2 regions of the Pseudomonas edsoni genome follow, and region 1 is predicted to be linked to the other one. Evidence: riboswitches for the same ligand, from Rfam matches in the RefSeq annotation. Region 1 holds a riboswitch; the other holds the start of a gene.
What was found. Region 1 has a riboswitch for manganese ahead of mntP (manganese efflux pump MntP). Riboswitches for the same ligand answer to the same signal wherever they lie in the genome.
Positions count from the first base shown of each region.

Region 2: another riboswitch for manganese. It lies ahead of C4J83_RS04770 (TMEM165/GDT1 family protein); the one in region 1 lies ahead of mntP (manganese efflux pump MntP).

Region 1 covers NZ_CP027762.1:3,812,627-3,827,222, forward strand. The annotation lists gene C4J83_RS17645 (CbtA family protein) at 1-140, shown strand, start outside; gene C4J83_RS17650 (DUF4865 family protein) at 130-690, opposite strand; gene C4J83_RS17655 (LysR family transcriptional regulator) at 784-1,650, shown strand; gene C4J83_RS17660 (YbjN domain-containing protein) at 1,654-2,127, opposite strand; gene C4J83_RS17665 (MFS transporter) at 2,201-3,529, opposite strand; gene C4J83_RS17670 (class I adenylate-forming enzyme family protein) at 3,573-5,108, opposite strand; gene C4J83_RS17675 (acetyl-CoA acetyltransferase) at 5,112-6,290, opposite strand; gene C4J83_RS17680 (LuxR C-terminal-related transcriptional regulator) at 6,421-7,008, shown strand; gene C4J83_RS17685 (phosphatidylserine decarboxylase family protein) at 7,100-8,527, shown strand; gene C4J83_RS17690 (LysR substrate-binding domain-containing protein) at 8,557-9,309, opposite strand; yybP-ykoY riboswitch at 9,446-9,613, shown strand; gene mntP (manganese efflux pump MntP) at 9,626-10,189, shown strand; gene C4J83_RS17705 (NAD(P)-dependent alcohol dehydrogenase) at 10,312-11,379, opposite strand; gene C4J83_RS17710 (alpha/beta fold hydrolase) at 11,528-12,346, shown strand; gene C4J83_RS17715 (NAD(P)H-quinone oxidoreductase) at 12,491-13,489, shown strand; gene C4J83_RS17720 (alkene reductase) at 13,651-14,596, opposite strand, start outside.
Region 2 covers NZ_CP027762.1:1,057,151-1,071,746, forward strand. The annotation lists partial or broken gene C4J83_RS31025 (cache domain-containing protein) at 1-444, opposite strand, end outside; gene C4J83_RS04765 (M48 family metallopeptidase) at 673-1,491, shown strand; gene C4J83_RS04770 (TMEM165/GDT1 family protein) at 1,613-2,197, opposite strand; yybP-ykoY riboswitch at 2,286-2,407, opposite strand; gene C4J83_RS04775 (methyltransferase) at 2,458-3,456, opposite strand; gene C4J83_RS04780 (2-hydroxyacid dehydrogenase) at 3,487-4,452, opposite strand; gene C4J83_RS04785 (LysE family translocator) at 4,537-5,169, shown strand; gene C4J83_RS04795 (fatty acid--CoA ligase) at 6,422-8,104, shown strand; gene C4J83_RS04800 (DUF1302 domain-containing protein) at 8,438-10,297, shown strand; gene C4J83_RS04805 (DUF1329 domain-containing protein) at 10,341-11,705, shown strand; gene C4J83_RS04810 (winged helix-turn-helix domain-containing protein) at 11,991-14,596, shown strand, end outside.

The DNA of each region.
Region 1 (14,596 bases):
CGTTTTCGGCTGTGCTGCTGTGGAAGTTCCGCGTAGCGTCGCTGGGTATCCAGCTGGTGCTGTGGACCACCCTCGGCCTGGTGTTTGGCGCGGTGGCCGAGCGCAAGCTCAGCCAGCCAAAAGCGCGCTTCAACCCTTGAACTGACTCCCGGGGCGGGCCAGGTACAACACGTCATAGCCCGTTCCGGGATGCGCCGCATCCAGCGCCTTGCCCGACAAGGTGATGCGCACCAGCCGCCACGCCTGCACATCCAGCGCCAGGCATACCGCGAACGTGTCGCGGCTGTCGGCCACCTGCTGATTGCGCCGTTTCTCCTCGGCGACGATCCCGGCCCGATCCGCCCCCGGCACCAGCGGCCACTCCTCTCGGTACAGGCTCAACGCGTGCTGCGCGGGCCCACGCTGCACATCCAGCGGCAACCAGCTTTCGATGTGCGGACGGCCAAAGCTGTCGAGCACCTTTTGAAAACGCTCGCCCAGTAGAAAGTCGGCGGCCTGCAACGGGTCGGCCCACAGGTAGACCGACGCATACACATTGCCCGGCGCCTGCCCACGCGTCTGCGCGATAAACGCCTTGAACAGCAGCCCTTGCGCGTCATCCCACAACGGCCCCAGTTGCGCGGCGCGCCGGCGTATCACGTCCATGTCGTAGTCGGCAGGCAGGCGGTGTGAATATTGTTTGGCAAACATGGCAAAGCTCCTGTGCAAGATGTGGACTGAGCTTGCGCACTGGCGATGATTTCAACAAGATATGGCCGAATATAAGTGCGATAAGGATTGGATATGACTGACGCGCTCAAACCCCTGGACATCGACACCGTGCACGCCTTCGTGCTGGTGGCTGATTTTGCCAGCTTCACCCGCGCCGCCGAGGCGCTCGACACCTCCCAGGCCGCCATCAGCCTGAAGCTCAAGCGGCTGGAAGAACGCCTCGGTTACCGCCTGTTGCTACGCACGCCTCGCCATGTGCAACTGTCGCCCCAAGGCGAGCAGTTCATCGTGGCCGCGCGTGTCCTGCTCAATGCCCATGAGCGGGCACTGGCGGACCTGGGCACCCACGCGCCACGGCGTTTGGTGATCGGCATCAGCGACCACGTGGCCGGGCCGGACTTGCCCACCTGGCTCAGCCGCCTCGCGGCCTACGACCCGCTGGTGATTCTCGAGGTGCGCATCGCCTCGTCCCGCGACCTGGTGGCCGCGTTTGATCGCAATGAACTGGACGCGGTGATCGTGCGCAACGAAGGCGATCGCCAGGACGGCGAAGTGCTGGCGGTCGAACGCTTTGGCTGGTTCGCCGCGCCCCACTGGCAACACAGCCCCGGCACACCGCTGCGCATGGCGACCATGGCCGCGCCCTGTGGCGTTCGGCACCTGGCGGTCAGAGCACTGGATGCAGCGCGGATCGACTGGACCGAAGTGTTTGTCGGCGGTGGTGTGATGGCGGTAGGCGCGGCCGTGAGCGCCGGATTGGGGGTCGCCGCCCTCGCCCCACGCGTGGCCCCGGCCGGGGCGGTGGACGTGAGCGAGCAATACGGCCTGCCCGCATTACCCGTCAGTGAAGTGCTGCTGTACAGCCGGATCAGTGATGCACGCTCGCGCGAAACGTTGCGCGCGTTGAGCGCAACGTTTCGCGGTGTGCTGCAGCGCTGAGTGTCAGGCGACGGGCGCTTCTTCGCTGGCCACAGCGGTGGCGGCCTGGGCCTGCAACTGAGCCGCCTGCTGGCTGTAGTCACGCAGGTAGACGATGAACTCCTGCAGCAGGCGATCCCACAGTTCCAGCTGGCTGCGCAGGTGCGTGGTGCCAACACCGGCCACCACCACATCCATTTCCATCAGCAGGAACTCACCCTGCACCGACAACCGCGCAAAACGGCGCGATGCGTTCCATACCTGGGCCAGGCCTTCGGGCAATTCGCCTTGCACGCGCAGGGCGCAGCTGTAGGTGAAGTCGACGTAACTGCCCTGCTCCGCCGCCGGGTTGCCGAAGCGCACGGCAAAGCCGATACCCTGGCTCGCGCTGAGCAATTGCACGATGCCGTTCTGTTCGGTCTGGTTGACGCGATAGCCGGCTTCCTGCAGCAATTCAGTCAGGCTTTTCGGGGTAACGCTGTTGATCAGTTCACTCATGGTCAGGTCTTCCTTGAAGATCAATGATAGGCGCCTGAAACAGCGTAGCCGGGTTTTCGAAAACCGCAGTCGATCAGGCGGCAGTGGCCAGCACGGCCCCCGCCGGCGCCAACAACGGGCTGCCACTGGCGACGAAATCTTCCTTGCGCAGCACCACCAGGGCGATCAACGACACCACACCGGTTGCCACATAGAAATACCAGGGTGAGGTGATGTCGCCCGTCACCTTGATCAGCCAGGTGGAGATCAGCGGCGCGCTGCCGCCAAACACCGCGACCGGCACGTTGTACGCCACGGCAATCCCGGTGGAGCGGATGCGCGTGGGCAGCAGCTCGCTCATCAGCGCATAGGTCGAGGAGGCATACAGCCCGAACAGGATCGCCACCGCCATCAATGGCGCGAAGAACGATGCAGCAGTGGCGGTCGGCGCCGACTTGAACAGCCAGAACATCGCCAGCGTAGCCAGGGTGCCGATCACCATCAGAAACGGCTTACGTCCGTATTTATCGGTGAACGCACCGCCAAACGGCATCACGAACGCGGCCGAGAAACTCGCGACGAACACATAGAGCAGCGTGGTGCCGCTGTCGAACTTGAGGATCTTGGCCATGTAGGTCGAGGCGAAGGTCAGCACCAGGTAAAAGATCGAGCTGTGCAAGGTGATGATGAAGAACACCAGGGCAATCGCGCGCTTCCACTGCCAGACTTCGCGCAACGGTGCACGGGAAGTCTGCCCGGCGCGCTGCAAGGCGAGAAACTCCGGGCTGTCTTCCAGCTTGAGGCGGATGTACATGGAGATAAAACCCAACGGTGCGGCGATCAGGAACGGCACGCGCCAGGCCCATTCCTGCATCACCTCGGCGCCCAGGATCCAGGTCATGCCATTGGCTACGGCGCCGCCCAGCAACAGGCCGAGCACGGCGGTGACCATTAGCCAGCAGGTGGCAAAGCCGCGTCGGCCGGGGCCGGCGTATTCGGAGATAAAGCTGGTCACTGTGCCGATCTCGCCGCCCGCCGAAAAACCCTGCACGCAGCGCACCAGAATCAGCAGCACCGGCGCAGCAATGCCCAGCGTGGCGTACGTGGGCAACAGGCCGAGCATGACGGTGGAACCGGTCATCATCACCAGCGCCATGATCAGGGTTTTGCGGCGCCCGATCTTGTCCGCCAGCGGACCGAAGAACAGCCCGCCCAGTGGCCGGATGAAAAAGCTCAGGGCAAACGCTGCGAAGCTGGCCAGCAAGCTGGTGGTCGGGTCATCGGAGACGAAAAATGCCTGGCCGATGTACACGGCGAGAAAGCCGTAGACGCCGTAGTCGTACCACTCGATCAAGTGACCGGAAGTGGCACCGAGAAACGCACGGCGCCGCTTGCGGACCGTGTCTTGCGCTTGATTGCCCATCGAAGGGACTCCTTGTCTGATGTTCTGTCCATGAAAAACGGGTCTAGGGAAGCGCGGCGATACTCGCTGCTTTCAGCCACTGCCGCAAGTCAGTCTTGAGGATTTTGCCGTAACTGTTCTTTGGCAATTCGCCGGGAAACAGGTACTTCCTGGGTTTCTTGAACGAGGCCATGCGCTGTAAAAACCATGCCGTCAGCTCGGCTTGATCGAGGGGCTGGCCGCTGCGCGTCACCACAAACGCCACCACCGATTCGCCCCATTGCGCATCCGGCTCCCCCACGACGCACACCTCGAACACCTCAGGATGTTGCGCCAACACTTCCTCGACTTCACGCGGGTACACGTTACTGCCACCGCTGATGATCACGTCCTTGGAACGGTCCGTGAGGGTGAGGTAACCCGCCGCGTCGAGAAAGCCGACGTCACCGGTCAACAGCCAGCCCTCGACCAGGGTTTGGCGCGATGCCTCGGGGTTGCGCCAGTAGCCTTGCATCACCGTGGCACCGCGCACGGCGATTTCGCCGCGCTCGCCCGTCGGCACCGGCTGGTGCTGTGCGTCGAGAATGCGGATTTCAACGCACGATTGCGCGTGGCCGACGGAGGCAGCCAACGTGGCCCAGTCTGCGCGTTGGCGGTCGGCGATCAGCGCGCGAGGCAGCACGCTGATGGTCATCGGGCTCTCGCCCTGGCCGTAGATCTGCACCAGCCGCGGGCCAAAGGTGTCGACGGCCTCACACAGATCGGCCACGTACATCGGGCCGCCGCCGTAAACGATGGTTTTGATGCCTTCGCCGCGATAGCCCTGGCGCCGCGCCTGTTCGACCATGCGCTTGACCATCGTCGGCGCTGCAAACAGTGAGACGTTGCCCAGCTCGGCCGCCAGGCCAAACAGCTCGGCGGCGTCGAAACCGTGGGAGGCCGGCACCACATGCCGCGCGCCGCAGCGCACATGAATGAAGTTGTAGAGCCCGGCGCCGTGGGACATTGGCGCGGCATACAGCACCGCGTCATCGGCGCTGACCGGATCCACGTCTGTGGGGTAACACAACGACATCGCCATGAGGTTGCCATGGGACAGCATCACGCCCTTGGAGCGCCCGGTGGTGCCGGAGGTGTAAAACAGCCATGCGAGGTCCTGGTCCTGGCGTGGCTCGGGCTGCGCCAGGGTTGGCCAGCCACGTGTCGGCGGCAGTGTGTGGCCGTCCAGTTCCTTACAGGGCTGGGGCAAGTCCCGCGACGCCGAAAATACTCGGCCGCCGTCGGTAAAGATCAGGCGCGCCTGGGCGTTATCGGCGATCCAGGCCGCCTCAGCCGGGTGCAATTTGGCGTTGATCGGCACAACCACTGCGCCCAGCCACCAGATGGCGTAGAGCACTTCCAGGTAATCGCAGCTGTTCTTCATCAGCACGGCGACCGCATCACCGGCCGTCACGCCGTGCTGGTCTACCAAGTGTGCGGCGCGCTGGCGAACATGCGCAGCAAAGGTGGCGTAGTCGGCCACCTGCCGCGTGCCTTCGAACAATGCCGGTCGCTGCGGGTCGCGGCGCTGGGTGTCGTGCAACCAGTTGGCAATGTTCATGGGTCAGTACCGGCGCGCGTGCAGGACCGAGGCGTAGTTGGCCACTGCCATGCCGCCCATGTTGAACACCAGGCCAAACTCCGGGTTGGGCACCGCCAGGCCAATCGGTTCGCCGGTCAATTGGCGGAACGCCAAGGCGTGCATCGACACGCCGGTGGCCCCCACCGGATGCCCCTTGGCCTTGAGCCCACCCGAAAGATTCACCGGCAGCCGCCCGCCGGCGCGCACCACGCCACTGTCGAGCACGCGATGGCCCTCGCCCTTGGGCGCCAGGCCCATGGCTTCGTAGATCAGCAGTTCGGCGATGGTGAAGCAGTCGTGCACCTCGGCGAAACTCAGGTCGGCCAGGGTGATATTCGCCCCGCGCAGCGCCGAGTGGATGGCCCGTTGCGGGCCTTCAAACGCCAGGATGTCGCGCTGGGCGATGGGCAAGCAGTCGTTGACCTGGGTCATCGCGCGAATCTGCACATCCCGACGAAACGCGCGCGCCCGCTTGGGTGAGGCCAGGATGATCGCGGCGGCGCCGTCGCTGATCAACGAGCAATCGGTCAGGCGCAGCGACTCGGCCACAAAGGGGTTGCTCTTGGACACGTTGTTGCAGTGTTCGAAATCCATTACCCGGTGCATTTGCGCCAGCGGGTTGGCCATGGCATTGGTGTGGTTCTTGGTGGCGATGGCGGCCATCGAGCCCAGCGGGCAGTGGTAGCGTTCGGTGTATTGGCGCGCCGCACGGCCGAACAGCTGCGGGAAACTCAAGCCGGCTTCGGCCGGGTCATTCTGATAACCGGCGCCGGCCAGGGCCTGGGTAACCTCGGCGGTGGACGTGTGGGTCATCTTCTCGGCGCCAACCACCAGCACCAGGTCGGCGCTGCCGGAGAGGATCGCATTGACCCCGGCCTGGATCGCCGCCGAGCCGGAGGCGCAAGCGTTTTCACAGCGCGTGGCCGGTTTGAAGCGCAGGCCCGGGTCGGCCTGCAACAGCAAGGAGCTGGCAAACCCGTCAGGCACCAACCCCGAGTTGAAGTGACCCAGGAACAACGCATCGATTTGTGACGCATCAATGGCCGCGTCGGCCAGGGCTTCGCGGGTAACCTGCACGATCAGGTCTTCAAGGGTGGTGCCTTCCAGGCGACCAAAACGCGAATGACCGGCGGCAACAATGGAGACGCAATCAGCTGGCATAATCAATTTTCTTCTATTTTTGATGCGGACATTTACCTACAATGACGCACCGCTGAGCGCTCGCCAATTCGTGTAACTACTTACATGGATAAGTAGGCCCGGTGAGAAAAGCAACGAGGCAGGATGCCCAATGAACGCGTTTACCCAGCAACTTCAAGATATCGAACGCCTGGCGTTCCAGCTCTCCCCGGCCCCGCAACTGGTCACGCGCAACCGCGTGATGGTCGATTGCAATGAGGCCTTCCTGCAGTTGTTCGGCTATTCGCGCGACGAATTGGTCAACCAACTGACCCTGCTGATCTACCCGTCCCAGGCCGATTATCACGCCATCGGCAAGCGTAGCCACGACTGGCTGCTGGAGAGCGAGAACGGCTTCTACTCCGATGAGCGCTTCATGCAGCACAAAAGCGGCGAGGTGTTCTGGGCCAAGTCCCACGGCTACACCCTCACGCCCACAGACCCGTTCAAGCTGATGATCTGGCACTTCGAGCGCCTGGACCGTACGCACCAAGGCACCGGCGACCTGACGCCACGTGAGCGGGAAATCGCCATGCACATCGTCAACGGCCTTAAATCCAAGGAAATCGCCCAGCGCCTGGCGATCTCTCACCGTACGGTGGAAGTGCACAGGGCACGGCTGATGAAGAAACTCGAGGTGAAAAACATCGTGGAGCTGGTGTCGAAAATGATTTTCGTCGGCGGGCGCGCCTGGTTATAGCCAACCATTACAAACCCCGGTCCCGCGCTAGCTACGCTGAGAATGCTCAAAAGGAGCTTTCCCACGCAGTTACGCTTAAAGGACTAATGATATGGCGCACTCCGACCGTTCTTCGCCCGCCACCCAACCTCGCAAGACTCCGCCACCCGTCGAGGGCAGCGGTTCAAACCTGCTCACCCTGGACAACGCCGGCCCCGTGCAAATGGGCTTCTGGGTGCCCAACCGCGTGTGGGCCACCGCCAACTTCCTGGTGCCACTGCGCGACTACATCGACGCCATGAAAAAGGCTGGCACCCTCGCGCCGATGCAGCCGCAATTGGTGGAATTCAAACACTGGGTGACCACCCACAGCGTGTACCGCATGTGGATCATGTCGCTGATCGAGCAGTCCAACGCGTTCGTGCTGACCCTGCCGCCGCACACTCGCGACCAGATCAAGACCCAGGACGGCGACGTCGTGTGGATCAAGGACTACGACAGTTTTTTCGAGATCCTCAACGAAATTGTCACCACCTCGTCCTCGTTCAACGACACTGCCCAGGTCGGCACGCCCATGAATGCCTTCCTGGCGATTTCCATGGCCACCGAAGCCGGCGTTGCGCTGTTCCATGACACCACCTTCAATGAGCAATTCAAGAACGTGCTCAACACCTGGAACGCCTACCTCAAAAGCCCGCAATCCCTGGACAAACTCGACATCAACAACCCGGAAAAACCCGGCTCGTGGATCTCCAAGGCCGCCTGGGCAGCCGGTGTATGGGACCAGATGGAATGCGACCCGAAAAAGCCTGGCTACGGCTACGATTCCTGGAACGCGTTTTTCATCCGCAAGTTCGTGCCCGGCGCCCGACCGTTCCAGGGCGACGCGCAAACGCAGGTCGATATCGGCTGCGAAACCACGCCGTGGGCATACCAGAACAACATCGCCTTCGAAAGCGACTTCTGGATCAAGGACGTCAACTACTCACTGCTGGACTTGTTCGCCGGCCAACGTGACTGGGCGAAGCACTTTGAAGGTGGGCAGCTGTATCAGGGTTTCCTTTCCGCCACCCACTACCACCGCTGGAACGCGCCGCTGGACGGCACGCTGCTGCGTTCGTGGGTGCAACCTGGCACCTACTTCGCCCAACGCCCGGCGCAGAAAGAAGGCCCGGGCACGTGGGAAGGCACCGAGTCGCAGCCCTATCTGGGCCATGTGGCTGCGCGCGCCATTTTCATCTTCGAACACCCCACCTGCGGGTACGTGGCGCTGATCTGCATTGGCATGGTTGAAGTGTCGACCTGCATCATCGAACCGGGGTTTATCGTCGACGAAGGCAGCACGCCGGTGAAGATCACACGCGGCACCGAAATCGGTCACTTCGAATTCGGCGGCTCGACTCACATGATGGTGTTCCAGCGTGACCGCGTACGCCTTGAAGAGTGGGCCGTGAATGCCGTGCTGCACCGTCAGTCGCCCAAACCGACGCCCATGGGCAGCGTGATTGCAACGGCACTCGACACCCAAAAACCCAAGTGATCCAAGGGGCGGCGGCGGCCGGTTCGCAATCAGCCAGCCGCCGCCCAGCCCTGTTGCTGCTCAAACGCTTCGAACAATTCCAGAATCGTCTCTTTGACTTTCTGCACGGCATTGCTGTGCACCGCCGTATCCGGCCAGCACAACGACAGTTCGCGGCTGAACAAGCGGTGATCGATGCTCGCCAGCTTGAGCGACTGTTGCGCCAACTCCACGTGCGCCGCCGCCCACGGCAGGATGGTTACCCCAAGCCGCGCCTGTACCGCCGAGAACAATAGATCAGTGGAATTGGCTTCAAACTCCACGGCGAATGGCAGCCCCGCTTCCTGCATGGCGGACTCCACGCGGCTGCGAATGGTGTTGGGCGCGCAGGGCAACACCAACGGCATCTGCGCGAGGCTCTGCAGGCTCACCGACGTCTGCGGCAATTCAAATTCCGGCCATGCCACCAGGTACAGGGTTTCACTGAATAACCGCTGGGACACCACGCCGCGTGTCGGCACGCCATCAACTTCGACCGCCAGCGCCACGCGCCCCACGGTGATCAGGCCTGCGAGGTCGGCGCTTGGCGCGTCGATCAGCTCCAGTTTGATCCCCGGATAACGGCTGCGAATCGTGCGTGCCAGCGGCATCGCGAGCATCCGCGCGGTGCTCGAGGGCATGCCCACCGAGACCTTGCCCTGCGGGTACTCGGCGTCCTGGCGCAACAGCTCATGGGTGGCATCGGCCTGGCGCAACAGGTCGACGGCGTGTCGGTACAAGGTCTGGCCGCCCGTGCAAGCCATGGAGCACATCGCCGAACTGCGCCGCCAGGCGTGCGCCAGTGCTGATTTCGGTGAAGGGCTGGCGGCGTTCGCCGAGCGCCGTCCACCGGTATTTGAAGGGCGTTGACGCAATTTTCATATTGGGCTGTCTATGATGCGCCCCTTCGTTGGGGAGTAACCGGCTTCTGACCCGCTCAGAAGCGTTCGTATCAACATATTCGGCAACCTGCCGTGGTACGAACACCGTTGAGGTTGGTGAGACCAGCGACACATCCATGCCTAAAGTCGGGCGTGTGGTTGTGTCGTTGACTCATACAGCCCGACTGGAAGCCTCACCGTGAACCCTATTTCCCTGATTCTTCTCGCCCTGGCCATGTCCACGGACGCCTTTGCGGCGGCCATCGGCAAAGGCTCCAGCCTGCACAAACCGCGTCTGGTCGAAGCACTGCGCGCCGGCCTGATCTTTGGTGTGATCGAAGCCATTACGCCGATGATCGGCTGGGCCATCGGCCATGCGGCCACGCGTTGGGTGCAGGACTGGGATCACTGGATCGCCTTTACCCTGCTGGTCGCGCTGGGCTTGCACATGATCTATAACGGGCTCAAGGCGGACGATGAGGAGGCGCAAAAGCCTACCCAGCATTCCTTCATGATCCTGGCCCTCACCGCCTTTGCGACCAGCATTGATGCGATGGCCGTCGGTGTGGGCCTTGCCTTCATTGATGTGAATATTCTGGTGGCGTCGGCAGCCATCGGCCTGGCGACCATGACCATGGTAACCATCGGCATGATGCTCGGGCGGGTGCTGGGCACGGTGGTGGGCAAGCGCGCCGAAATGGTCGGCGGCGTGGTGTTGATGCTGGTGGGTGCGACGATTCTCTACGAGCATTTATCGGCTTAACGGCTCGCACTGAACAAATGTGGGAGCGGGCTTGCCGCGAAGGCGGCGAATCAGTCGATGCATTTTTTGACTGACCCTGCGCCTTCGCGAGCGAGCCCGCTCCCACAGCAGGTCTGCAGCGTTTAAGCCGCGTGACTTTCCTTCTTCAAGCTCTCCATATCAATCACAAAGCGATACTTCACGTCGCCCTTGAGCATCCGCTCGTACGCCTCGTTGATGCCCTGGATGTCGATCATCTCGATGTCCGAGACAATCTTGTGCTTGGCGCAGAAGTCCAGCATGTCCTGGGTTTCCTGGATACCGCCAATCAACGAACCGGCCAGGCTGCGGCGTTTGAAGATCAAGTTGAACACCGTCGGCGACGGATGCGGGCTGTCGGGGGCGCCGACCAGCGTCATGGTGCCATCGCGCTTGAGCAGATTGAGGAACGCATCGAGGTCGTGCGGCGCGGCAACGGTGTTGAGGATGAAGTCCAGGCTGTTGACGACCTTGGCCATCTCGTCCGGGTCCTTCGACACCACCACTTGGTCGGCACCCAGGCGCAGGCCGTCTTCGCGCTTGTTCGGCGAGGTGGTGAACAGCGTGACATGCGCGCCCATGGCATGCGCGATCTTCACTGCCATATGCCCTAGCCCGCCGAGGCCGACCACCCCGACTTTTTTGCCGGGCCCCACCTTCCAGTGGTGCAGCGGCGAGTAAGTGGTGATGCCGGCGCACAGCAGCGGCGCCACGGCCGCCAGGTTCGCATCATCGTGGGAGATGCGCAGCACGAACTTCTCCTTGACCACGATATTGTCCGAGTAGCCGCCAAAGGTATTTTCGCCGCCGAACACCGGGCCGTTGTAGGTGCCGGTAAACCCGTTCTCGCAGTATTGCTCCTCGCCCTCGGCGCAGGATGCGCAGTGCTGGCAGCTGTCGACCATACAACCGACACCGGCCAGGTCACCGACCTTGAATTTTTTCACGTTGGCACCGACTGCCGTGACGCGGCCGACGATTTCGTGGCCGGGCACCGACGGGTACAAGGTGTTGTGCCATTCGTTACGCACGGTGTGCAGGTCGGAGTGGCACACGCCGCAATAGAGAATATCGATCTGAACGTCGTCCGCCCCCGGCGCGCGGCGCTCGAAGGTAAAAGGCTTGAGTGCATCCTTGGAATCCCGAGCGGCGTAGCTGTAAGTCTTGGCCATTTGGTTCACCTGTTGAACTGACGGTAGAGGTCAGTGGACCAACGCAGACGCGCAAGCGTTCAACCGAGCACATCCGTACAAGCCCCTGAGCCGGTTTAACGCGATAGTGAGACTGAGCTTTTGCCCCCTGACCCCCAAGGAGTTTTCCATGAGCACATTCGTTGCCAAAGACGGTACCCAGATCTATTTCAAGGACTGGGGCAGCGGTAAACCCGTGCTGTTCAGCCACGGCTGGCCACTGGATGCCGACATGTGGGAATACCAGATGGAATACCTGAGCAGCCGTGGCTTTCGCACCATCGCCTTCGACCGCCGGGGTTTTGGCCGCTCGGACCAACCGTGGACCGGTAACGACTACGACACCTTCGCCGACGATATCGCCCAACTGATCGAACACCTGGACCTTAAAGACGTGACCCTGGTGGGCTTCTCGATGGGCGGCGGCGATGTGGCGCGCTACATCGCTCGCCACGGCAACTCGCGTTTGGCCGGCCTCGTGCTGCTGGGCGCCGTCACGCCGATCTTCGGCCAAAAACCGGATTACCCGCAGGGCGTGCCTACCGCAGTGTTCGATGGCATCAAGGCCGGGCTGCTGAAGGATCGCGCGCAATTTATCAGCGACTTCAATGTCTCGTTCTATGGCATCAACAAGGGCCAGCAAGTCTCCCAGGGCGTGCTGACGCAGACCTTGCAGGTCGCGCTGCTGGCGTCGCTTAAATCGACCGTGGATTGTGTCACCGTGTTCTCCGAGACCGATTTCCGCCCGGACATGGCCAAGATCGAGGTGCCAACCCTGGTGATCCACGGTGACGGCGACCAGATCGTGCCGTTCGAAACCACCGGCAAAGTCGCGGCCGCGATGATCAAGGGCGCGCAACTGAAGGTGTACAAGGATGCGCCGCACGGTTTTGCCGCCACCCACACCCAGCAGTTGAACGAAGACTTGTTGGCGTTCCTCAATCGCTGAAGCGAGTGAATCACCCTCTCCTTATTTTGCCGGGCTTGCCCGGCTTTTTTTTCGACCGGCGCTGACCCTCGGTATGATGCGGCTGAACCGGCGACTGCCCGACGCGGTCCCAACCCATACGCTCATCGCTGCAGGTAATCGCACATGTCACTGCCAAAAGAAATGACCCTGATCGAAATCACCGCCCCTGGCGGCCCCGAGGTCCTGCAACCACGCCGGGCCGATGTGCCGGTGGCAGGTCCCGGTGAAATCCTGATTCGCGTGCACGCAGCCGGCGTCAACCGCCCGGATGCGTTGCAACGCGCCGGCAAATACCCGATGAAGCCCGGCATGAGCCCCATTCCAGGCTTGGAAGTGGCCGGTGAAGTGGTTGCATTGGGCGAAGGTGTCAGCGAGTACGCGCTGGGTGACAAGGTGTGTGCCCTGACCAACGGCGGTGGGTATGCACAATTTTGTGCAGTGCCTGCCAGCCAGGCCTTGCCGATTCCGGATGGCATGGACTGGATTCAAGCCGCCGCCGTGCCGGAAACCTTTTTCACCGTCTGGGCCAACCTGTTTGGCCTGGGTGACGCTCATACCGGCCAGCGCGTGCTGATCCACGGCGGCACCAGTGGCATCGGCACCACCGCTTTGATGCTGTGCCGCGAATACGGTATCCAGGCGTTCGCCACCGCCGGCAGCGCCGACAAATGTGCGGCGATCGCCAAGCTGGGCGCCGAGCCGATCAACTACCGCGAGCAGGACTTCGCCGAGGTCATCGCGCAGAAGACCGACAACAAGGGCGTGAATGTGATCCTCGACATCATGGGCGCCTCGTACCTGAACAATAACCTCAAGTCCCTGGCCATGGACGGGCACCTGGTGATGCTGGGCTTCCTCGGCGGCGGCAAGGCCAATGACGTCGACCTGCTGACCATCCTCGGCAAGCGCGCAGTCATCACCGGCTCCTTGCTGCGCGCACGCACCAAGGACGAAAAGGCTGCCATTGCCGAACAACTGCGCGAATACGTGTGGCCGGTGCTGTCCGCCGGACGCTGCCTGCCGATGATCGACAAGGTGTACGAATACACCGACGCCGCCCAGGCCCATGCGCGGATGGAAGGCGGCGATCACATTGGCAAGATCGTATTGCGTGTGGAATGACGCTCATCTGCCCTGCTGAAGATTAACGGTGGCAGCTGTAGAGCCAGCGAGGCTGCGATGGCGGCGGCAGGGTCACCCTGTTGTCGCCTGCCCCGCCGCCTTCGCCGCCGTGCTACTGCTCGACGGCCCCGACAACGCAGCTGTGCCGGGGCATCGAATGGTTACTCGGCGAACGCCGGGTAATCGGTGTAGCCCTGTTCCGAGCCGCCGTACATGCCCTGCGCCCGCAGCGGGTTCAGCGGCCAGCCGTTGAACAGTCGCTGCGGCAGGTCCGGGTTGGCAATGAACGGACGGCCGAAGGCAATCAAGTCTGCCAGCCCCGCCTCCACCAGTGCTGCCCCGCGCTCAGCGGTATAGCGACCGGCGTAGATGATGCGCCCGCTGAACGTGCTGCGCACCGCCTGACGGAAAGTCTCGGGCAGGTCGGGAGCGTTGTCCCAGTCAGCCTCGGCGATAGACACATAGGCAATGCCCGATGCCTCGAGCACCTTGATCGCTTCAATGTAGGTGTGATGCGGATCTTCCTCGACCAGGCCGATGTACACGCGGTCCTGGTCCGTGCCGCTGAACAACGGAGAAAAACGCACACCCAGGCGCTGCGGGCCGACCACGGCGGTCACGGCTTCGACGATCTCGCGCAGAAAGCGCAGGCGGTTGTGCAGCGAACCACCGTATTCATCGTCACGCTGGTTGGCGTGGGCGGAGATGAACTGGTTGACCAGGTAACCATTCGCGGCGTGGATTTCCACCCCGTCAAAACCGGCGTCCAACGCATTACGCGCCGCCTGTGCGTAGTGCCCTACCAACTCTTCAATTTCCAGCCTGCTCAAGGCACGCGGCACGGGCGGCTGCATCAGCTCGCCGACGCCGGGCCCGGTTTCGATAAAGGCTTTCGCCTGTTCCGCCGCAATGGCCGACGGCGCGACCGGTGCAGCGCCCTCCGGTTGCAGCGCGTTATGGGACACACGCCCCACATGCCACAGCTGGGCGAAGATCACGCCGCCTTCGGCATGCACGGCGTCGGTGACTTTGCGCCAGCCGTCGATTTGCGCCGGGCTGTAGATACCCGGCGTCCAGGCGTAACCCTGGCCGCGCGGTTCGATCTGC
Region 2 (14,596 bases), 2.8 Mb from region 1:
GGCCATGCCGACGATCGGCGTGTTCACGTAGGCGGCGTCGTTATGGTCGATCGCATTGGGTTCCCAGCCGATATACGCGCCAAGGATTTTCGGGTTGCGCACCACGGTTTCGTGCAACAGGTTGATCAGTTGTTCGCGGCCCACTTGCAAGGCCGGTTCGCCCTTGGCGTCTTTCATGCCGAGCAGTGCGTTGGCCGTGGCCAGGCCTTTGGCGGTCACCAAGGGCGCTTCCAATTCACGCTGGATCAACGTGGCCTGGGTGTGCGCCAGGGCGGTGAGCCGTTGCTCGATGATCTGCTCGAACTGCGCCTGGGTGCGTTCCTGCACCAGTTCCTGGGTGCGCGCGCCGGCGAACACCGCGTAGAGCACCAAAACGGCGACCACACTCAGCACGATGGCCCCGGTCAGTGCTGCGACAGAAAACTGAATCGACTTGAATTTCATGAAAGCTCCGGGCGCAGGGGCAGGTGGGCTGCCTTTGTGTATCGGCCACGGGCTCGGGAGGCTTAAGGCTCGGCGGGTGAAATAGTGCCGGATGTCGCAAATGGACTGTTGGCCGCCGCTGTGGGCAGGTGGGATGTATCTGAAAGTTAGCGGTTACACGTCTGTTGTATCTGGCGCCGATACACATGAGCGCCTAGGATACGCGCCATGTTTTCAGGGAGCGTGTTCATGAAGAAGTCATTGGCGGTAAGTGGGTTGGTTGCGGCGATGCTGCTGGCGGGTTGCCAGTCGGTTAACACCACCAGCGGCGGCGCCGTCGGGGTAGAGCGCAAGCAGTATATGTTCAGCATGTTGTCAAGCCAGGAAGTCGACCAGATGTATGCCCAGTCCTACCAGCAGACGCTGGGTGAGGCGAGCGGCAAAGGCATGCTCGATAAAACCAGTGCCAACGCCAAGCGCGTGCAGGCCATCGCCAATCGACTGATCGCCCAGGCGCCGACCTTTCGCCCGGATGCGGCGCAATGGAAGTGGGAGGTGAACCTGATCAAAAGTGATGAGATGAACGCCAACTGCGGGCCTGGCGGCAAGATCTTCGTGTACAGCGCGTTGATCGACAACCTCAAGCTCACCGATGACGAACTGGCCGCGGTGATGGGCCATGAAATCGCTCACGCCTTGCGCGAACACGGCCGTGAAGCCATGTCCAAGGCCTACGGCATCGAGATGGCCAAGCAGGGCGCCGGTGCCTTGTTCGGTCTGGGCCAGGACAGCCTGGCGCTGGCCGATACGGTGGCCAACTACGGCATGACGCTGCCCAACAGCCGCGCCAATGAAAACGAAGCCGACCTGATCGGTCTGGAGCTCTCGGCTAGGGCCGGTTACAACCCGAACGCGGCCATCACGTTGTGGAACAAGATGGCCAAGGCGTCGGAAGGTTCTCCACCGGAGTTCATGAGCACGCACCCGGCCTCCGACAGCCGGATCGCCTCATTGCAGGCGGCGATTCCGAAAGTAATGCCGCTTTACCAGCAGGCCAAAAAATCCTGAGTTAACGCGGAACCCTGTGGGAGCTGGCTTGCCTGCGATGCAGGCGGGTCGGTCCTTCAGAAATACCGAGTTGATGCTATCGCAGGCAAGCCAGCTCCCACATTGGATGGGGTTTACAGGTCTAGATCCAGCCGCTGCTTTGCATGGCCTTGTACACCGCCACCACCGCCAGAACGAAGAACGCCGTAGCCGCCAGTCGACGAATCAGGGTCAGCGGCAGTTTCTCCGCGGCGAAATTCCCCGCCAGAACCACCGGCACGTTGGCAATCAGCATGCCCAGGGTGGTGCCGATAATCACCAGCCACAGCTCAGGGTATTGCGCCGCCAGCATCACCGTGGCGATCTGCGTCTTGTCACCGATTTCGGCGAGGAAGAACGCAATCAGCGTGGTCAGAAACGGGCCGAACTTGCGCGTGGTACTGGCTTCGTCATCGTCGAGTTTGTCCGGCACCAGGGTCCACAGCGCCGTAGCGCAGAAGCTCGCCGCGAGGATCCAGTGCAACACCGCATCCGAGAAGAAACTGCCGAACCAGGCGCCCACGGCACCGGCAGCCGCATGGTTGGCCAGGGTCGCGGCGACGATGCCGGCGATGATCGGCCAGGGCTTGCGGAAGCGAGCAGCAAGGATGAGCGCGAGCAGTTGCGTCTTGTCGCCGATTTCGGCCAAGGCAACGATTGCGGTAGGAACGAGTAATGAATCCAGCATCAGGTAAGTTTCCAGGGGCGGGTCGACACGGCTATGACACGTACAGCCTTCCCGCCCCGGGTAAGGTGTGCGTGTCATAGGTCTTGTCAAACCCCGGTCCGTCTGTGCGGACTCCTGGGTCGCATACGCCATGATCTGCTGACCAAGTATGTTGACGTATGCCGGACGAGCGTGGCGCTCGTGGGAGACTACTCCCCTAGGACGGAGCGGATTCTGCCTAGGCAAAACCCATTCGGCAAGCCTTCTTTTTCAAAAAGCCATCAGCCGCGTTTGGCACGATAAATGCGAAAACCGTTGCCTTCGGCCTTGATTGCACACACGCCCAAGTGCTCTTCGATCAGTGGTTGGTACTTGAGGAAACTGTTGGCCACCAAGCGAAGTTCGCCGCCTTTTGCCAGGTGTTTCGCCGCTTTTCGCAGCAAGTTTTCCGTGGCGAAATAATCGGTGTGCACGCCGACATGGAACGGCGGGTTGCTCAAAATCGCGTTCAAACCCATCGGCGCAGCGTCGATGCCGTCACCGGTCAACACCTCGGCCTCCAGGCCATTGGCCGCCAAGGTCAGGCGGCTGCTGGCGGCGGCGAACGCATCCACGTCAAGCATCGTCACCGTGTTGTGCGGGTAGCGACGCTTGACCGCAGCGCCCAGCACGCCGGCGCCGCAGCCAAAGTCGAGCAAGTGCCCGCTGGGCAACTTGTCCAGGTGTGCAAGCAACAGCTCGGTGCCGCGATCCAGGCGACCGTGGCTGAACACGCCCGGCAGGCTCACCACCTTGAGCGGCCCTTCGGCCAGCGGTACTTCAAACACCTGCGCCAGGCTTTGCAGTTCGACCGCCTGCGGGGCATTGGCCACGGTGACCTGCCACAGCTGGCAGTGCCGCGCGTTGTCGAGCTTGCGGGGCTTGCCGAACGGAATCATCTGCTTGGCGGCGCTTTCGATACCGCCTTTTTTCTCGCCGACCAGAAACAGCTCGGCGCCGGGCAGGCGTGCGGCCACGGCGTTGAGCAGGTAATCGGTGAGGTCCTTGGATTTGGGCAGGAAAATCACCGCCGCATCAAACCCGCGTTCGGGCACGTTCACGCCGAAATGGCTGCGTTCGGGGAAGCGTGCGTCGAGCGCCGCCTGGTCGCCGGCATGCCAGCTCCAGCCGTGGGCATTGGGCAGGCGGCCGAGCAAATCGTCGGCGGGCAAACCTACCAGCAGCAGGTTGCCTTGAAAAAGTTCGGCCTGACGAAGCAGTACTTCACTGCGCGGATCCATGGTCTGCTCCTTGAAAAGGGGCGCAGTTTATCAACTGACGACGCGCAGCGGGGTGCCGTTGAAAAAGCCGCGGGCGTTTTCCGCCAGTTGGCCAACGATGCGCTGCCGCGCTTCGCGACTGCCCCAGGCGTTGTGGGGCGTCACGATCAGGCGAGGAATGTCGCCGGCCAGCAGCGGGTTGCCGTTTACCGGTGGCTCCACGCTCAGCACATCGGTGGCCGCACCGCCCAGATGGCCGCTGCGCAACGCGTCCGCCAGGGCTTGTTCGTTGATCAAGCCACCGCGCGCGGTGTTGACGATAAACGCGCCGGGCTTGAGCAGCGCCAATTCGCGAGCGCCGATAAAGTCGCGGGTGTGTTCATTGAGCGGGCAGTGCAGGGTCAGCGCGTCGACTTGCGCGAGCAGTTCATCCAGTGGCACGCGGTCAGCGCGGGCAGGGCGGCCCGGAATCGCGCCGAGCACCACGCGCATGCCGAAGGCTTCGGCCAGGCGCGCGACGGCGCTGCCCAGTTCGCCGTGGCCGAGCAGGCCGAGGGTTTTGCCCTCCAGCTCGACAATCGGGTAATCCAGCAGGCAGAACTGTTTGGCTTGTTGCCATTTGCCCGCGCTGACGTCGCGTTGGTAGTCGTTCAGGCGCGTCGCCAGATTCAGCAACAGCATGATCGTGTGCTGCGCCACCGACGGCGTGCCGTAGCCCTGGCAGTTGCTCACCGTAATGCCATGGGCGCGGGCTGCGGCGAGGTCGACGTTGTTGGTGCCGGTGGCCGATACCAGGATCAGCTTGAGTTCGGGGCAGGCTTGCAGCGTTTCGGTATTCAGCGCGATCTTGTTGCTGATGACCACTTGAGCGCCTTGCAGGCGTTCGACCACATTCTGCGGCGTGGTGTGCGCGTACAGCTGCAGGTCGCTGAAGCTGTTGCGCAATTCGCTGAGGTCCAGGTCCCCCAGGTCCAGGGACGGGTGATCAAGGAAGACGGCGCGGCGATTGTTCGTCATCAACTGTACCTTTTGCGACAGGGTTCGAAGGCGTAATCTGCCGAGCCTATCAGATGAAATAATCAGTTACTTAATGGAGTGAGCATGTACGCCGCCGAGTTTTTGACCGTAGCCTTGATTCACTTGTTGGCGGTGGCCAGCCCCGGCCCGGATTTCGCCGTGGTGGTGCGCGAGAGTGTGACCCATGGCCGTCGCGCCGGCACCTGGACCGCTTTGGGTGTGGGCTCGGCGATTTTCCTGCACGTGGGCTATTCGCTGCTGGGGATTGGTTTGATCGTGTCGCAGTCCATCGTGCTGTTTAACGCACTGAAGTGGGCGGCGGCGGCGTACTTGTTGTACATCGGTTTCAAAGCGTTGCGTGCGCAGCCGGCCAAGCCGGTTGCCGAGGGCGAGTTGCGGCCTGAAGTGGGTGAGCGCACTCCGCGTGCGGCGTTTACTGCGGGGTTTGTGACCAATGGTTTGAACCCCAAGGCCACGCTGTTTTTCCTGTCGCTGTTTACTGTGGTGATCAACCCGCACACGCCGCTGGCGATCCAGGCTGGGTACGGTGTGTACCTGGCGGTGGCGACGGCGTTGTGGTTTTGCCTGGTGGCTATGTTGTTCAGTCAGCAGCGGGTACGCGCGGGATTTGCGCGGATGGGGCATTGGTTTGATCGGACCATGGGGGCGGTTTTGATTGCGATTGGTGTGAAGCTTGCGTTTACGAGTATGAAGTGAGGGGTGGGCTTTGGTTTGTGCTGTGGGAGTGAGTGCATATCCGTTGCTGCGGTAACGGCCACTTAGGGTTCCGCTCTTACAGCGGGTCACTTTTGGCAAACGCCCCAAAAGTAACCAAAAGGTCTCTGCCCCACCACTCGGTGCCTCGCCCAGGCTCGGCATGCCCTCACTCCGGCTTGAATCCGTGGGCCGCCGCGACGGGCCATCCATGGCCCAACGCGGCTAACCCGGCGTCCTGCCGGGTTACCCACGGATTCAAGCCTGCGTTCGGCCAGCGTGGTTGACGGGGCCTGTCAGATCAAAAGCAAGATCAAAAGCAGAGCACGGCGGCCTAGTAGCCGACCTGAGTGGTTGAAGCAAAAGCAGGGCAACAGCACAGCAACAGCACAGCAACACACTTCTATCTGATGCACTGAGATCCAAATGTGGGAGCGGGCTTGCTCGCGAAGGCGGTGTGTCAGCTACACATGAGTTGACTGATCCACCGCCTTCGCGAGCAAGCCCGCTCCCACAAGTTGACCGAGTTCAGCCTCCACCACCACTCTGCCTTTGCTTTTCTGTGGGAGCTGGCTTGCCTGCGATGCAGGCACCTCGGTCTATCAGGCACACCCAGTAGATGCCATCGCAGGCAAGCCAGCTCCCACCTTTGATTGAGTTCAGCCTTCAAGATCAGGTCGGCTGTCAGGCCGCCTCGCCTTCGCTTTTGATCTAACCACTCAGGTCGGCTACTAGGCCGCCGTGCTCTGCTTTTGATCTTGATCTGCTTTTGACTTTGACCTTAGGCGCCCCGTTAAACCACGCTGGCCGAACGCAGGTTTGAATCCGTGGGTAACCCGGCAGGACGCCGGGTTAGCCGTGTTGGGCCATGGATGGCCCGTCACGGCGGCCCACGGATTCAAGCCGGAGTGAGGGCACACCGAGCCTAAGCGAGGTGCCGAGTGGTGGGGCAAGAGCCCTTTGGTTACTTTGGGGCTTTTCCAAAGTGACCCGCCGTAAGGGCGGAACCCATACCCGCCATCACCCAAATAACGGATATGGTCCCAGCCCTGCAACCACCCCAAGTCCCAGCCCTACCACCTCGCCGCAAACAATCCCGGCCCCCACGCTGAACTCACACACCACCTAAATGGTGGCGCAAAGCTAGCATTCATCGGCCTCTGCAAATCATTCCTTTGGCTGATTTAGCTGACACATAAGCCCTCTAAAGTGCAGGTCTTCAAGCCAACACCGTGCAGTCAGATAAGGGATTCGTATGTTGCAGACCCGTGTTATCCCACCCGCCGAAGGCGCTTACCGATACCCACTGTTGATCAAACGCCTGCTGATGTCCGGGACCCGCTACGAAAAAACCCGGGAAATCATCTACCGCGACAAACTGCGTTACACCTACCCCACCCTCATCGAGCGCGTTGCGCGCCTGGCCAATGTGCTGACCGAGGCCGGGGTCAAGGCCGGTGACACCGTCGCCGTGATGGACTGGGACAGCCACCGCTACCTCGAATGCATGTTCGCCATCCCGATGATCGGCGCGGTAATCCACACCATCAACGTGCGCCTGTCGCCCGAACAGATTCTCTACACCATGAACCACGCCGAAGACCGCTTCGTGCTGGTCAACAGCGAGTTCGTGGGGCTTTACCAGGCCATCGCCGGCCACCTGACCACGGTCGACAAAACGCTGCTGCTCACCGACGGCGACGAAAAAACCGCCGAGCTGCCCAACCTGGTCGGCGAGTACGAAACCCTGCTGGCGGCCGCCAGCCCCACGTACGACTTCCAGGACTTCGACGAAAACTCCGTCGCCACCACCTTCTACACCACCGGCACCACCGGCAACCCCAAAGGCGTGTACTTCACCCACCGCCAACTGGTGCTGCACACCATGGGCGTTGCGACGATCATGGGCAGCGTCGACAGCGTGCGCCTGCTGGGCACCAACGACGTGTACATGCCGATCACGCCGATGTTCCACGTGCACGCCTGGGGCCTGCCGTACGTGGCAACCATGCTCGGTTTGAAGCAGGTCTATCCGGGCCGCTACGACCCGGAATACCTGGTGGAGTTGTGGCGCAAGGAAAAGGTCACTTTCTCCCACTGCGTGCCGACCATCCTGCAAATGGTGCTCAACGCTAAGGCGGCGCAAGGCGTGGATTTTGGCGGCTGGAAAATCGTCATCGGCGGCAGCGCGCTCAATCGCACGCTGTATGAAGCCGCCAAGGCGCGCGGTATTCAACTGACTGCCGCGTACGGCATGTCCGAGACCGGGCCGTTGGTGTCGTGTGCCCACCTCAACGAAGAACTGATGGCCGGCACCGAGGACGAGCGCACCACCTACCGCATCAAGGCCGGCGTGCCCGGGCCGTTGGTGGAAGCGGCGATTGTCGACAGCGAAGGCAACTTCCTGCCCGCTGACGGCGAGTCCCAGGGTGAGCTGGTGCTGCGCGCACCGTGGCTGACCGAAGGCTATTACAACGAGCCGCAAAAGGGCGCCGAGCTGTGGGAGGGCGGCTGGATGCACACCGGCGACGTGGCCACGCTGGACGCATTTGGCGTGATCGACATTCGCGACCGCATCAAGGATGTGATCAAGACCGGCGGCGAGTGGATCTCCTCCCTGGCCCTCGAAGATCTGGTCAGCCGTCACCCGGCGGTACGCGAAGTAGCGGTGGTGGGCATCGCCGACCCGCAATGGGGCGAGCGTCCGTTTGCGTTGCTGGTGGTGCATGATGGCCAAGTGATAGGTGCTCGCGAGCTCAAGGAACACCTCAAGCCTTTTGTCGAACTGGGCCATTTGAGCAAGTGGGCGATTCCAAGCCAGATTGCCGTTGTTACTGAAATTCCCAAGACCAGTGTCGGCAAGCTCGACAAAAAACGTATCCGTATAGACATCATTGAATGGCAGGCCAATAACAGCACGTTCCTGTCCACCCTCTGATGCCTCTCGCCGCGTCCGATCGGGCGCGGCAATGCTCTATCTCAAGCCTTCACTTGTGATTTGCCAATTTTCAGCCATCCTTGCCGCGCCGGCCTTCGTCGGCGTGGCGAAAGGACTGTGGCAGACGGGTTGGTGATGCAAATCACACTTTAGAGGGATCAAGCGGTACCCCCTGCTGGCTATAGTCCATCTCAGAGTTTTTCAAGGATGTTGCGCTTCGGGCCATGGGGGCTCGGTTGCCGTTCGGCATTGGAATCGTTGTATTCCGGCCGGTACATGCATCCAGAAGAAAGAACTCACTGCCATAACAATAATGCACATGGAGTAGCGTCGATGACCTCAGTAAACCAGTTCTGGCGCCGGGCAAGACTGCCCCTGGCCGTCAGTCTCGCTTCTACGCTCGCCGGGCCCGCATTCGGCGTCAGTTTCAACATTGGTGAAATCGAAGGTAGTTTTGACTCCTCCCTGTCGGTGGGGGCGAGCTGGTCGACTGCGGGTCGCAATAAAGACCTGATTGGTGTCAACAACGGCGGCAAGGGGCTTTCGCAAACCTCCGATGACGGCCACCTGAACTTCAACAAGGGTGATTCCTTCTCGAAGATCTTCAAGGGTATCCATGACCTTGAATTGAAATACGGCGACACCGGCATTTTTGTGCGTGGCAAATACTGGTATGACTTCGCGCTGCAAAACGAAGACCTGGACTTCAAGAATGTCAGCAACAACAACCGCAAAGAGGGCGCCAAGTCCTCTGGCGGGCAGATCCTCGATGCGTTCATTTATCACAACTACACCGTTGCCGATGAGCCAGGCAGCGTGCGCTTCGGCAAGCAGGTAGTGAGCTGGGGCGAAAGTACGTTCATTGGTGGCGGTATCAACTCGATCAACCCGATCGACGTGTCTGCATTCCGTCGTCCGGGCGCCGAGATCAAGGAAGGCTTGATTCCGGTCAACATGTTCTACGTGTCCCAGACCCTCACCGACAACCTCTCCGCAGAGGCGTTCTACCAGTTGGAGTGGGACCAGACCGTGGTGGATAACTGCGGCACGTTCTTCTCCCAGCCAGACGTGATTGCCGACGGTTGCAGCAATAACCTGCGGGTCTTGAACAAGCGTTCCACCATCCCTGGCGCGGCCTTGCCGACATTGAATGCTCTGGGTGTGGACGTTAACAATGAGGGCGTGCTGGTAAAACGTGGCGGTGACCGTGATGCACGGGACAGCGGCCAGTTCGGCGTGGCCATGCACTACAACTTCGAACCGCTGGACACCGAGTTCGGCGCGTATTTCATGAACTACCACAGCCGTGCGCCGATCTTCAGCGCGACAGGTGCGCCCAACTCGGCCTACACCCGTCCACTGGGGCCGTTGGCGGCATTGCGTCCGCTGATCGTGGCGGGCAGTTCCCAGTACTTCGTCGAGTACCCGGAGGATATCCGCCTGTATGGCTTGAGCTTCTCCACCACGTTGCCGACCGGCACCGCCTGGAGTGGTGAGTTGAGCTACCGGCCGAACGCGCCGGTGCAACTGAGCACCACCGATATCCTGTACGCGGGCGTTACGCCGATTCCGGGCTATGGCAATGCGTCGGTGCTCAAGGGCACGCCGGGCCAGGATCTGCACGGCTACAACCGCAAGGAAGTGACCCAGTTCCAGACCACCTTCACGCACTTCTTTGACCAGGTAATGGGCGCGACCCGCCTGACCACCGTGGGCGAAATCGGCGTGACCCATGTGGGCGGGTTGGAAAGCAAAAACACTGCGCGTTATGGCCGCGATCCGGTGTTCGGCCCTGGCACGCTACCGGGTGGTTTCTGCAACGCGCTGAACAATTCGACCGCTCAGGGGGCGGGCCTGCCGAATGCATCCGGCCTGAACACCAATTGCAACAACGACGGCTACACCACCGCGACGTCCTGGGGTTATCGCGCCCGGGCGATCTGGGAATACCCGGATGTGTTTGCCGGTGTGAACCTCAAGCCCAACGTGGCCTGGTCCCATGACGTCAAAGGTTATTCGCCAGGCCCTGGCGGCAACTTTGAAGAAGGTCGCAAGGCCGTCAGCCTGGGCGTCGATGCCGAGTACCAGAACACCTACACCGTCGGCCTGAACTACACCAACTTCTTTGGTGGCCGGTTCACCACGGTGGATGATCGCGACTTTATCGCCTTGAGCGCCGGCGTGAACTTCTAAGACTTTCTTTTTCAGATGCATGCATTTCAGGAAGAGCCAGAACATGAAAATAACTAAAAGTCTGTTGCACGTGGGTGTGCTTGGGCTGTCGATCATGGCGGGTAGCGTCATGGCAGCAGTTTCGGCCGATGAAGCCGCCAAGCTGGGCACGACCCTGACCCCGATGGGCGCAGAGATGGCCGGTAACGCGGCCGGTACCATCCCCAAATGGTCGCCGCTGCCCACCAATGCCGGCGCCGTGGATGCCCGTGGTTTCCTCGCCAACCCGTATGCCAGCGAGCAGCCGCAGTTCACGATCACCGCGCAGAACGTCGAGCAGTACAAAGACAAGCTGGCGCCGGGGCAGTACGCGATGTTCAAGCGTTACCCGGACACCTTCAAGATGCCGGTCTACCCGACCCATCGCGGCGCTACCGTGCCGGCTGATGTGTTCGCCGCCATCAAGAAGAACGCCACCAACACCAACCTCGTGTCTGGCGGCAACGGCCTGGAAAATTTCGAAACCGCGGTTCCGTTTCCGATCCCCAAAAGCGGCGTGGAAGTGATCTGGAACCACATCACCCGCTATCGCGGCGGCAGCGTGACGCGTCTGGTCACCCAGGCCACGCCGCAAACCAACGGCTCGTTCAGTCTGGTGTACTTTCGCGATCAGTTTGTGTTCCGCGACAAGATGAAGGACTACGACCCGAAAAACCCGGGCAACGTGCTGTTCTACTTCAAGCAGCAAGTGACCGCGCCGGCACGTCTGGCCGGTGGTGTGCTGTTGGTGCACGAAACCCTCGACCAGGTGAAGGAGCCGCGTTCGGCGTGGGTCTACAACGCCGGCCAACGCCGTGTTCGCCGGGCGCCGCAAGTGTCCTATGACGGGCCGGGCACCGCCGCCGATGGCCTGCGTACCTCCGACAACCTCGACATGTACAACGGCGCACCGGACCGCTACGACTGGAAGCTGGAAGGCAAGAAAGAAATCTACATCGCCTCCAACAGCTACAAGATCGACGATCCGAAGCTCAAGTACGTCGACATCATCAAGGCCGGCCACATCAACCAGGACCTGGCACGTTATGAGCTGCGTCGCGTCTGGCACGTGGTCGCAACCTTGAAGGAAGGCCAGCGCCACATCTACGCCAAGCGTGACTTCTTCATCGACGAAGACACCTGGCAAGCCGCTGTGATCGACCACTACGATGGCCGTGGCCAATTGTGGCGCGTGGCTGAAGCTCACGCTGAGAACTACTACGACAAACAAGTGCCGTGGTATGCCCTCGAAACCCTCTACGACCTGCAGTCCGGCCGTTACCTGGCCCTGGGCATGAAGAACGAAGAGAAGCAGGCGTATGACTTCGGCTTTACCGCCACCACCAGCGACTTCACCCCGGCGGCCCTGCGCCAGGATGGCGTGCGTTAAGCAACACTCACTCGACAATGTGGGAGCTGGCTTGTGTAAAGCTGGCTTGTGTGGGAGTCGGGCTTGCCCGCGATGCAGGCGCCTCGGTGTATCAGTTACACCAAGTTGATGCTATCGCAGGCAAGCCAGCTCCCACACAAGCCAGCCTTGCGCAAGGCAGCTCTCACATTTTTTGTCGTAGTTCTTTTTCAGGTAAATGTTGCAAAGATCTACAACCCTGCCGCTTTTACCGCTAGTCTGCGGACATCTGCAATGCCGACAACAGCCTTCTACAAGAGCCCGGCGATGACTGATCTGTCCCGAATCCAAGGGCCTGCAAGCGCAGTAATTCCGACCCTGGAAGCGCGCTTCTACAGGCCACCTTTGCCTGACGGCTATGTGCTGCGCCCGCGCCTGTGCGAACGGCTGAGTGCTGGCCTGGAGGGGCGATTGCTACTGGTCAGCGCTCCGGCGGGGTTCGGCAAGAGTTCGCTGGCGGTAGAGTTCTGCCAGAGTTTGCCGGCGCATTGGCAAAGCCTGTGGCTGGGCCTGAGCCCACGCGATAACGACCCGGGCCGTTTCCTCGAGCGCCTGCTCGACGGTTTGCAACAGTATTTCCCGCAACTCGGCGCCCAATCCCTGGGCCTGCTGAAAATGCGCCAGCGTCACCAACCCTTTGCCTTTGAAGAATGGCTCGACGGCCTGCTCGATGAGCTGACGTTGCACTTGTCCACGCGTGCGCCCTTGTTGCTGGTACTGGATGACTACCATCTGGCTCAGGGTCCGGTGCTGGATCGTTGCCTGCAGTTTTTCTTGAATCATTTACCCGATGGGCTGGTGGTCATGGTCACCAGCCGCCAACGTCCCGACTGGCACCTGGCGCGCCTGCGGCTGTCCCGGCACCTGCTGGAGCTGCACGAACAGGACCTGCGCCTGACCCACGACGAATCGCTGGCCGTGCTGGATCGGCACAGCAGTTCGTTGCGCGGCGAGGCGCTGGACAACTTGATCCGGCGCAGTGAAGGATGGGTCGCCGGCCTGCGTTTCTGGCTATTGGCAATCGCCGAAGCGGGCAATGAAAGCGCGTTGCCGCACAGCTTGCACGGTGGCGAAGGGCTGATTCGTGATTACCTGCTCGAAGAGGTCATCGACTGCCTGCCGGTTGAAGTGCAGGCGTTCCTGTACGACACGGCGCCTCAGGATCGTTTCTGCAGCGAGCTGTGCGACGCCGTGCGCGAGGCCCACGACAGCGCGGAAATCCTGCGCTATTTGCAGGCCCATCAGGTGTTTCTGGTGCCGCTGGATGAACAGGGCCACTGGTACCGTTACCACCATTTGTTTTCCGATTTGCTGCGCACGCGCCGCGTGAGCAATGCCACCTTGCCGATTGCCAGCCTGCACTTGCGGGCCTGTCGATGGTTCAACGCCCAGGGTTTTATCGACGAAGCCGTAGAGCAGGCATTGCGCGCCGGCCACCTCGATGTGGCGGCAAACCTGGTGCAGAACCTGTCAGAGGAGCAACTGCTGGCCGAGCAGAATGTGGGCATGCTGCTGCGCTGGAAGATGGACTTGCCCGACAGCCTGCTGATCAGCACGCCGCGCTTGATCGTGCTCTACAGTTGGGCGCTGGGGTTGGCGTGCCAGTTGGATGCGGCAGAAGAATTGTCAGGCTACCTCAGTCGCTTCCTGCCGGCGCCGTCGGCCACTGCGCAAAAGTCGATGCTGGCCCAATGGCTGGCGCTGAGCGGGATCATCGCCCGCGGGCGAGGTGATCGTGAATTGACCCAGCGTTATTGCAGCGAGGCGTTGGAAAGCCTGCCGCACAAACGCTATGGCCAGCGCCTGATGTGCCTGTCGACCCTGTCCAACCTGGCTATTGTCGATGCCGACCTGTGGCGCGCGCGTGGCCTGAATCGCGAATCCCTGGAGCTGGCGCAGCGCGTCGGCAACCCGCTGTTCGAGGCCCTGGCCCATTACGACCGCGCGCGCGTGTTGCAGGCGCGCGGCGAAATTCTGCGTTCTCTGGACGAAGTGCGCCAGGGGCTGCAACGCCTGCAGGGCCTTGCGCCTCAACGGCTGTACGCCGTACGCGCGCGGCTATCGCTGTACGAAGGTTACCTGCTGCTGGTGCGTTATCAGTCAGACGCTGGCCTTGCCCGCTTGCGTGCCGGCCTGAGCGAAGCGCGCGCCTGCCGCGATATCAGCGTGCTCATCGGGCATTGTGTGATCGCCAATTTCGAAGGGCGGCGCGGTGATTTCGCCAAGGCCTTCGCCGAACTTGCCGAAGCCGAGCGCTTGATGCATATCTGGGACGTGCCGCCGATCTATTACCTGGCGATGATCACCCTGATCAAATGCGAATTATGGCTGGCCCAAGGCCGCACCGACCTCGCCGACGCCTGGCTGACCCGCCTGGGGCAGACCTATAACGGTGAGCACGCCGCCGCCGCACCGGAGTTTCATCCGCACCTGGCGCAACACATCGGGCTGCAGCAGGCCGCACTCGATGCGATCCGCCATCAACCGGCTGCGGCCCTGCAGCGCCTCGAAGAGCTGGCGCAGCAGGCGCATAACAGCGGGCGCCAGATGATTGCCCTGATGGCCCTGACCCAGCAGGCGCATGTATTGCTGGAGTGCGGCCAGGAAGCCAAGGCGCGGCCGATCGTGGCCCAGGCGCTCGAGGCGGGCGTTGGTGGCGCACTGCAACCGTTCCAGCGTCTGCTGGAACGTTATCCTGACTGGATGCGCGAGCAACTCGGCAAGACCCCGCATGCGTTGTTGAACCAAAGCCTGTTGGCGCTGCTGCCGGTGGTTGCCGCCGCCGAGGCCCTGCCCACGCACGAAACCCTCAGCACCCGCGAGCTGGCAGTGCTGCAACTGATCGCCCAGGGCTGCTCAAACCAGGAGATCAG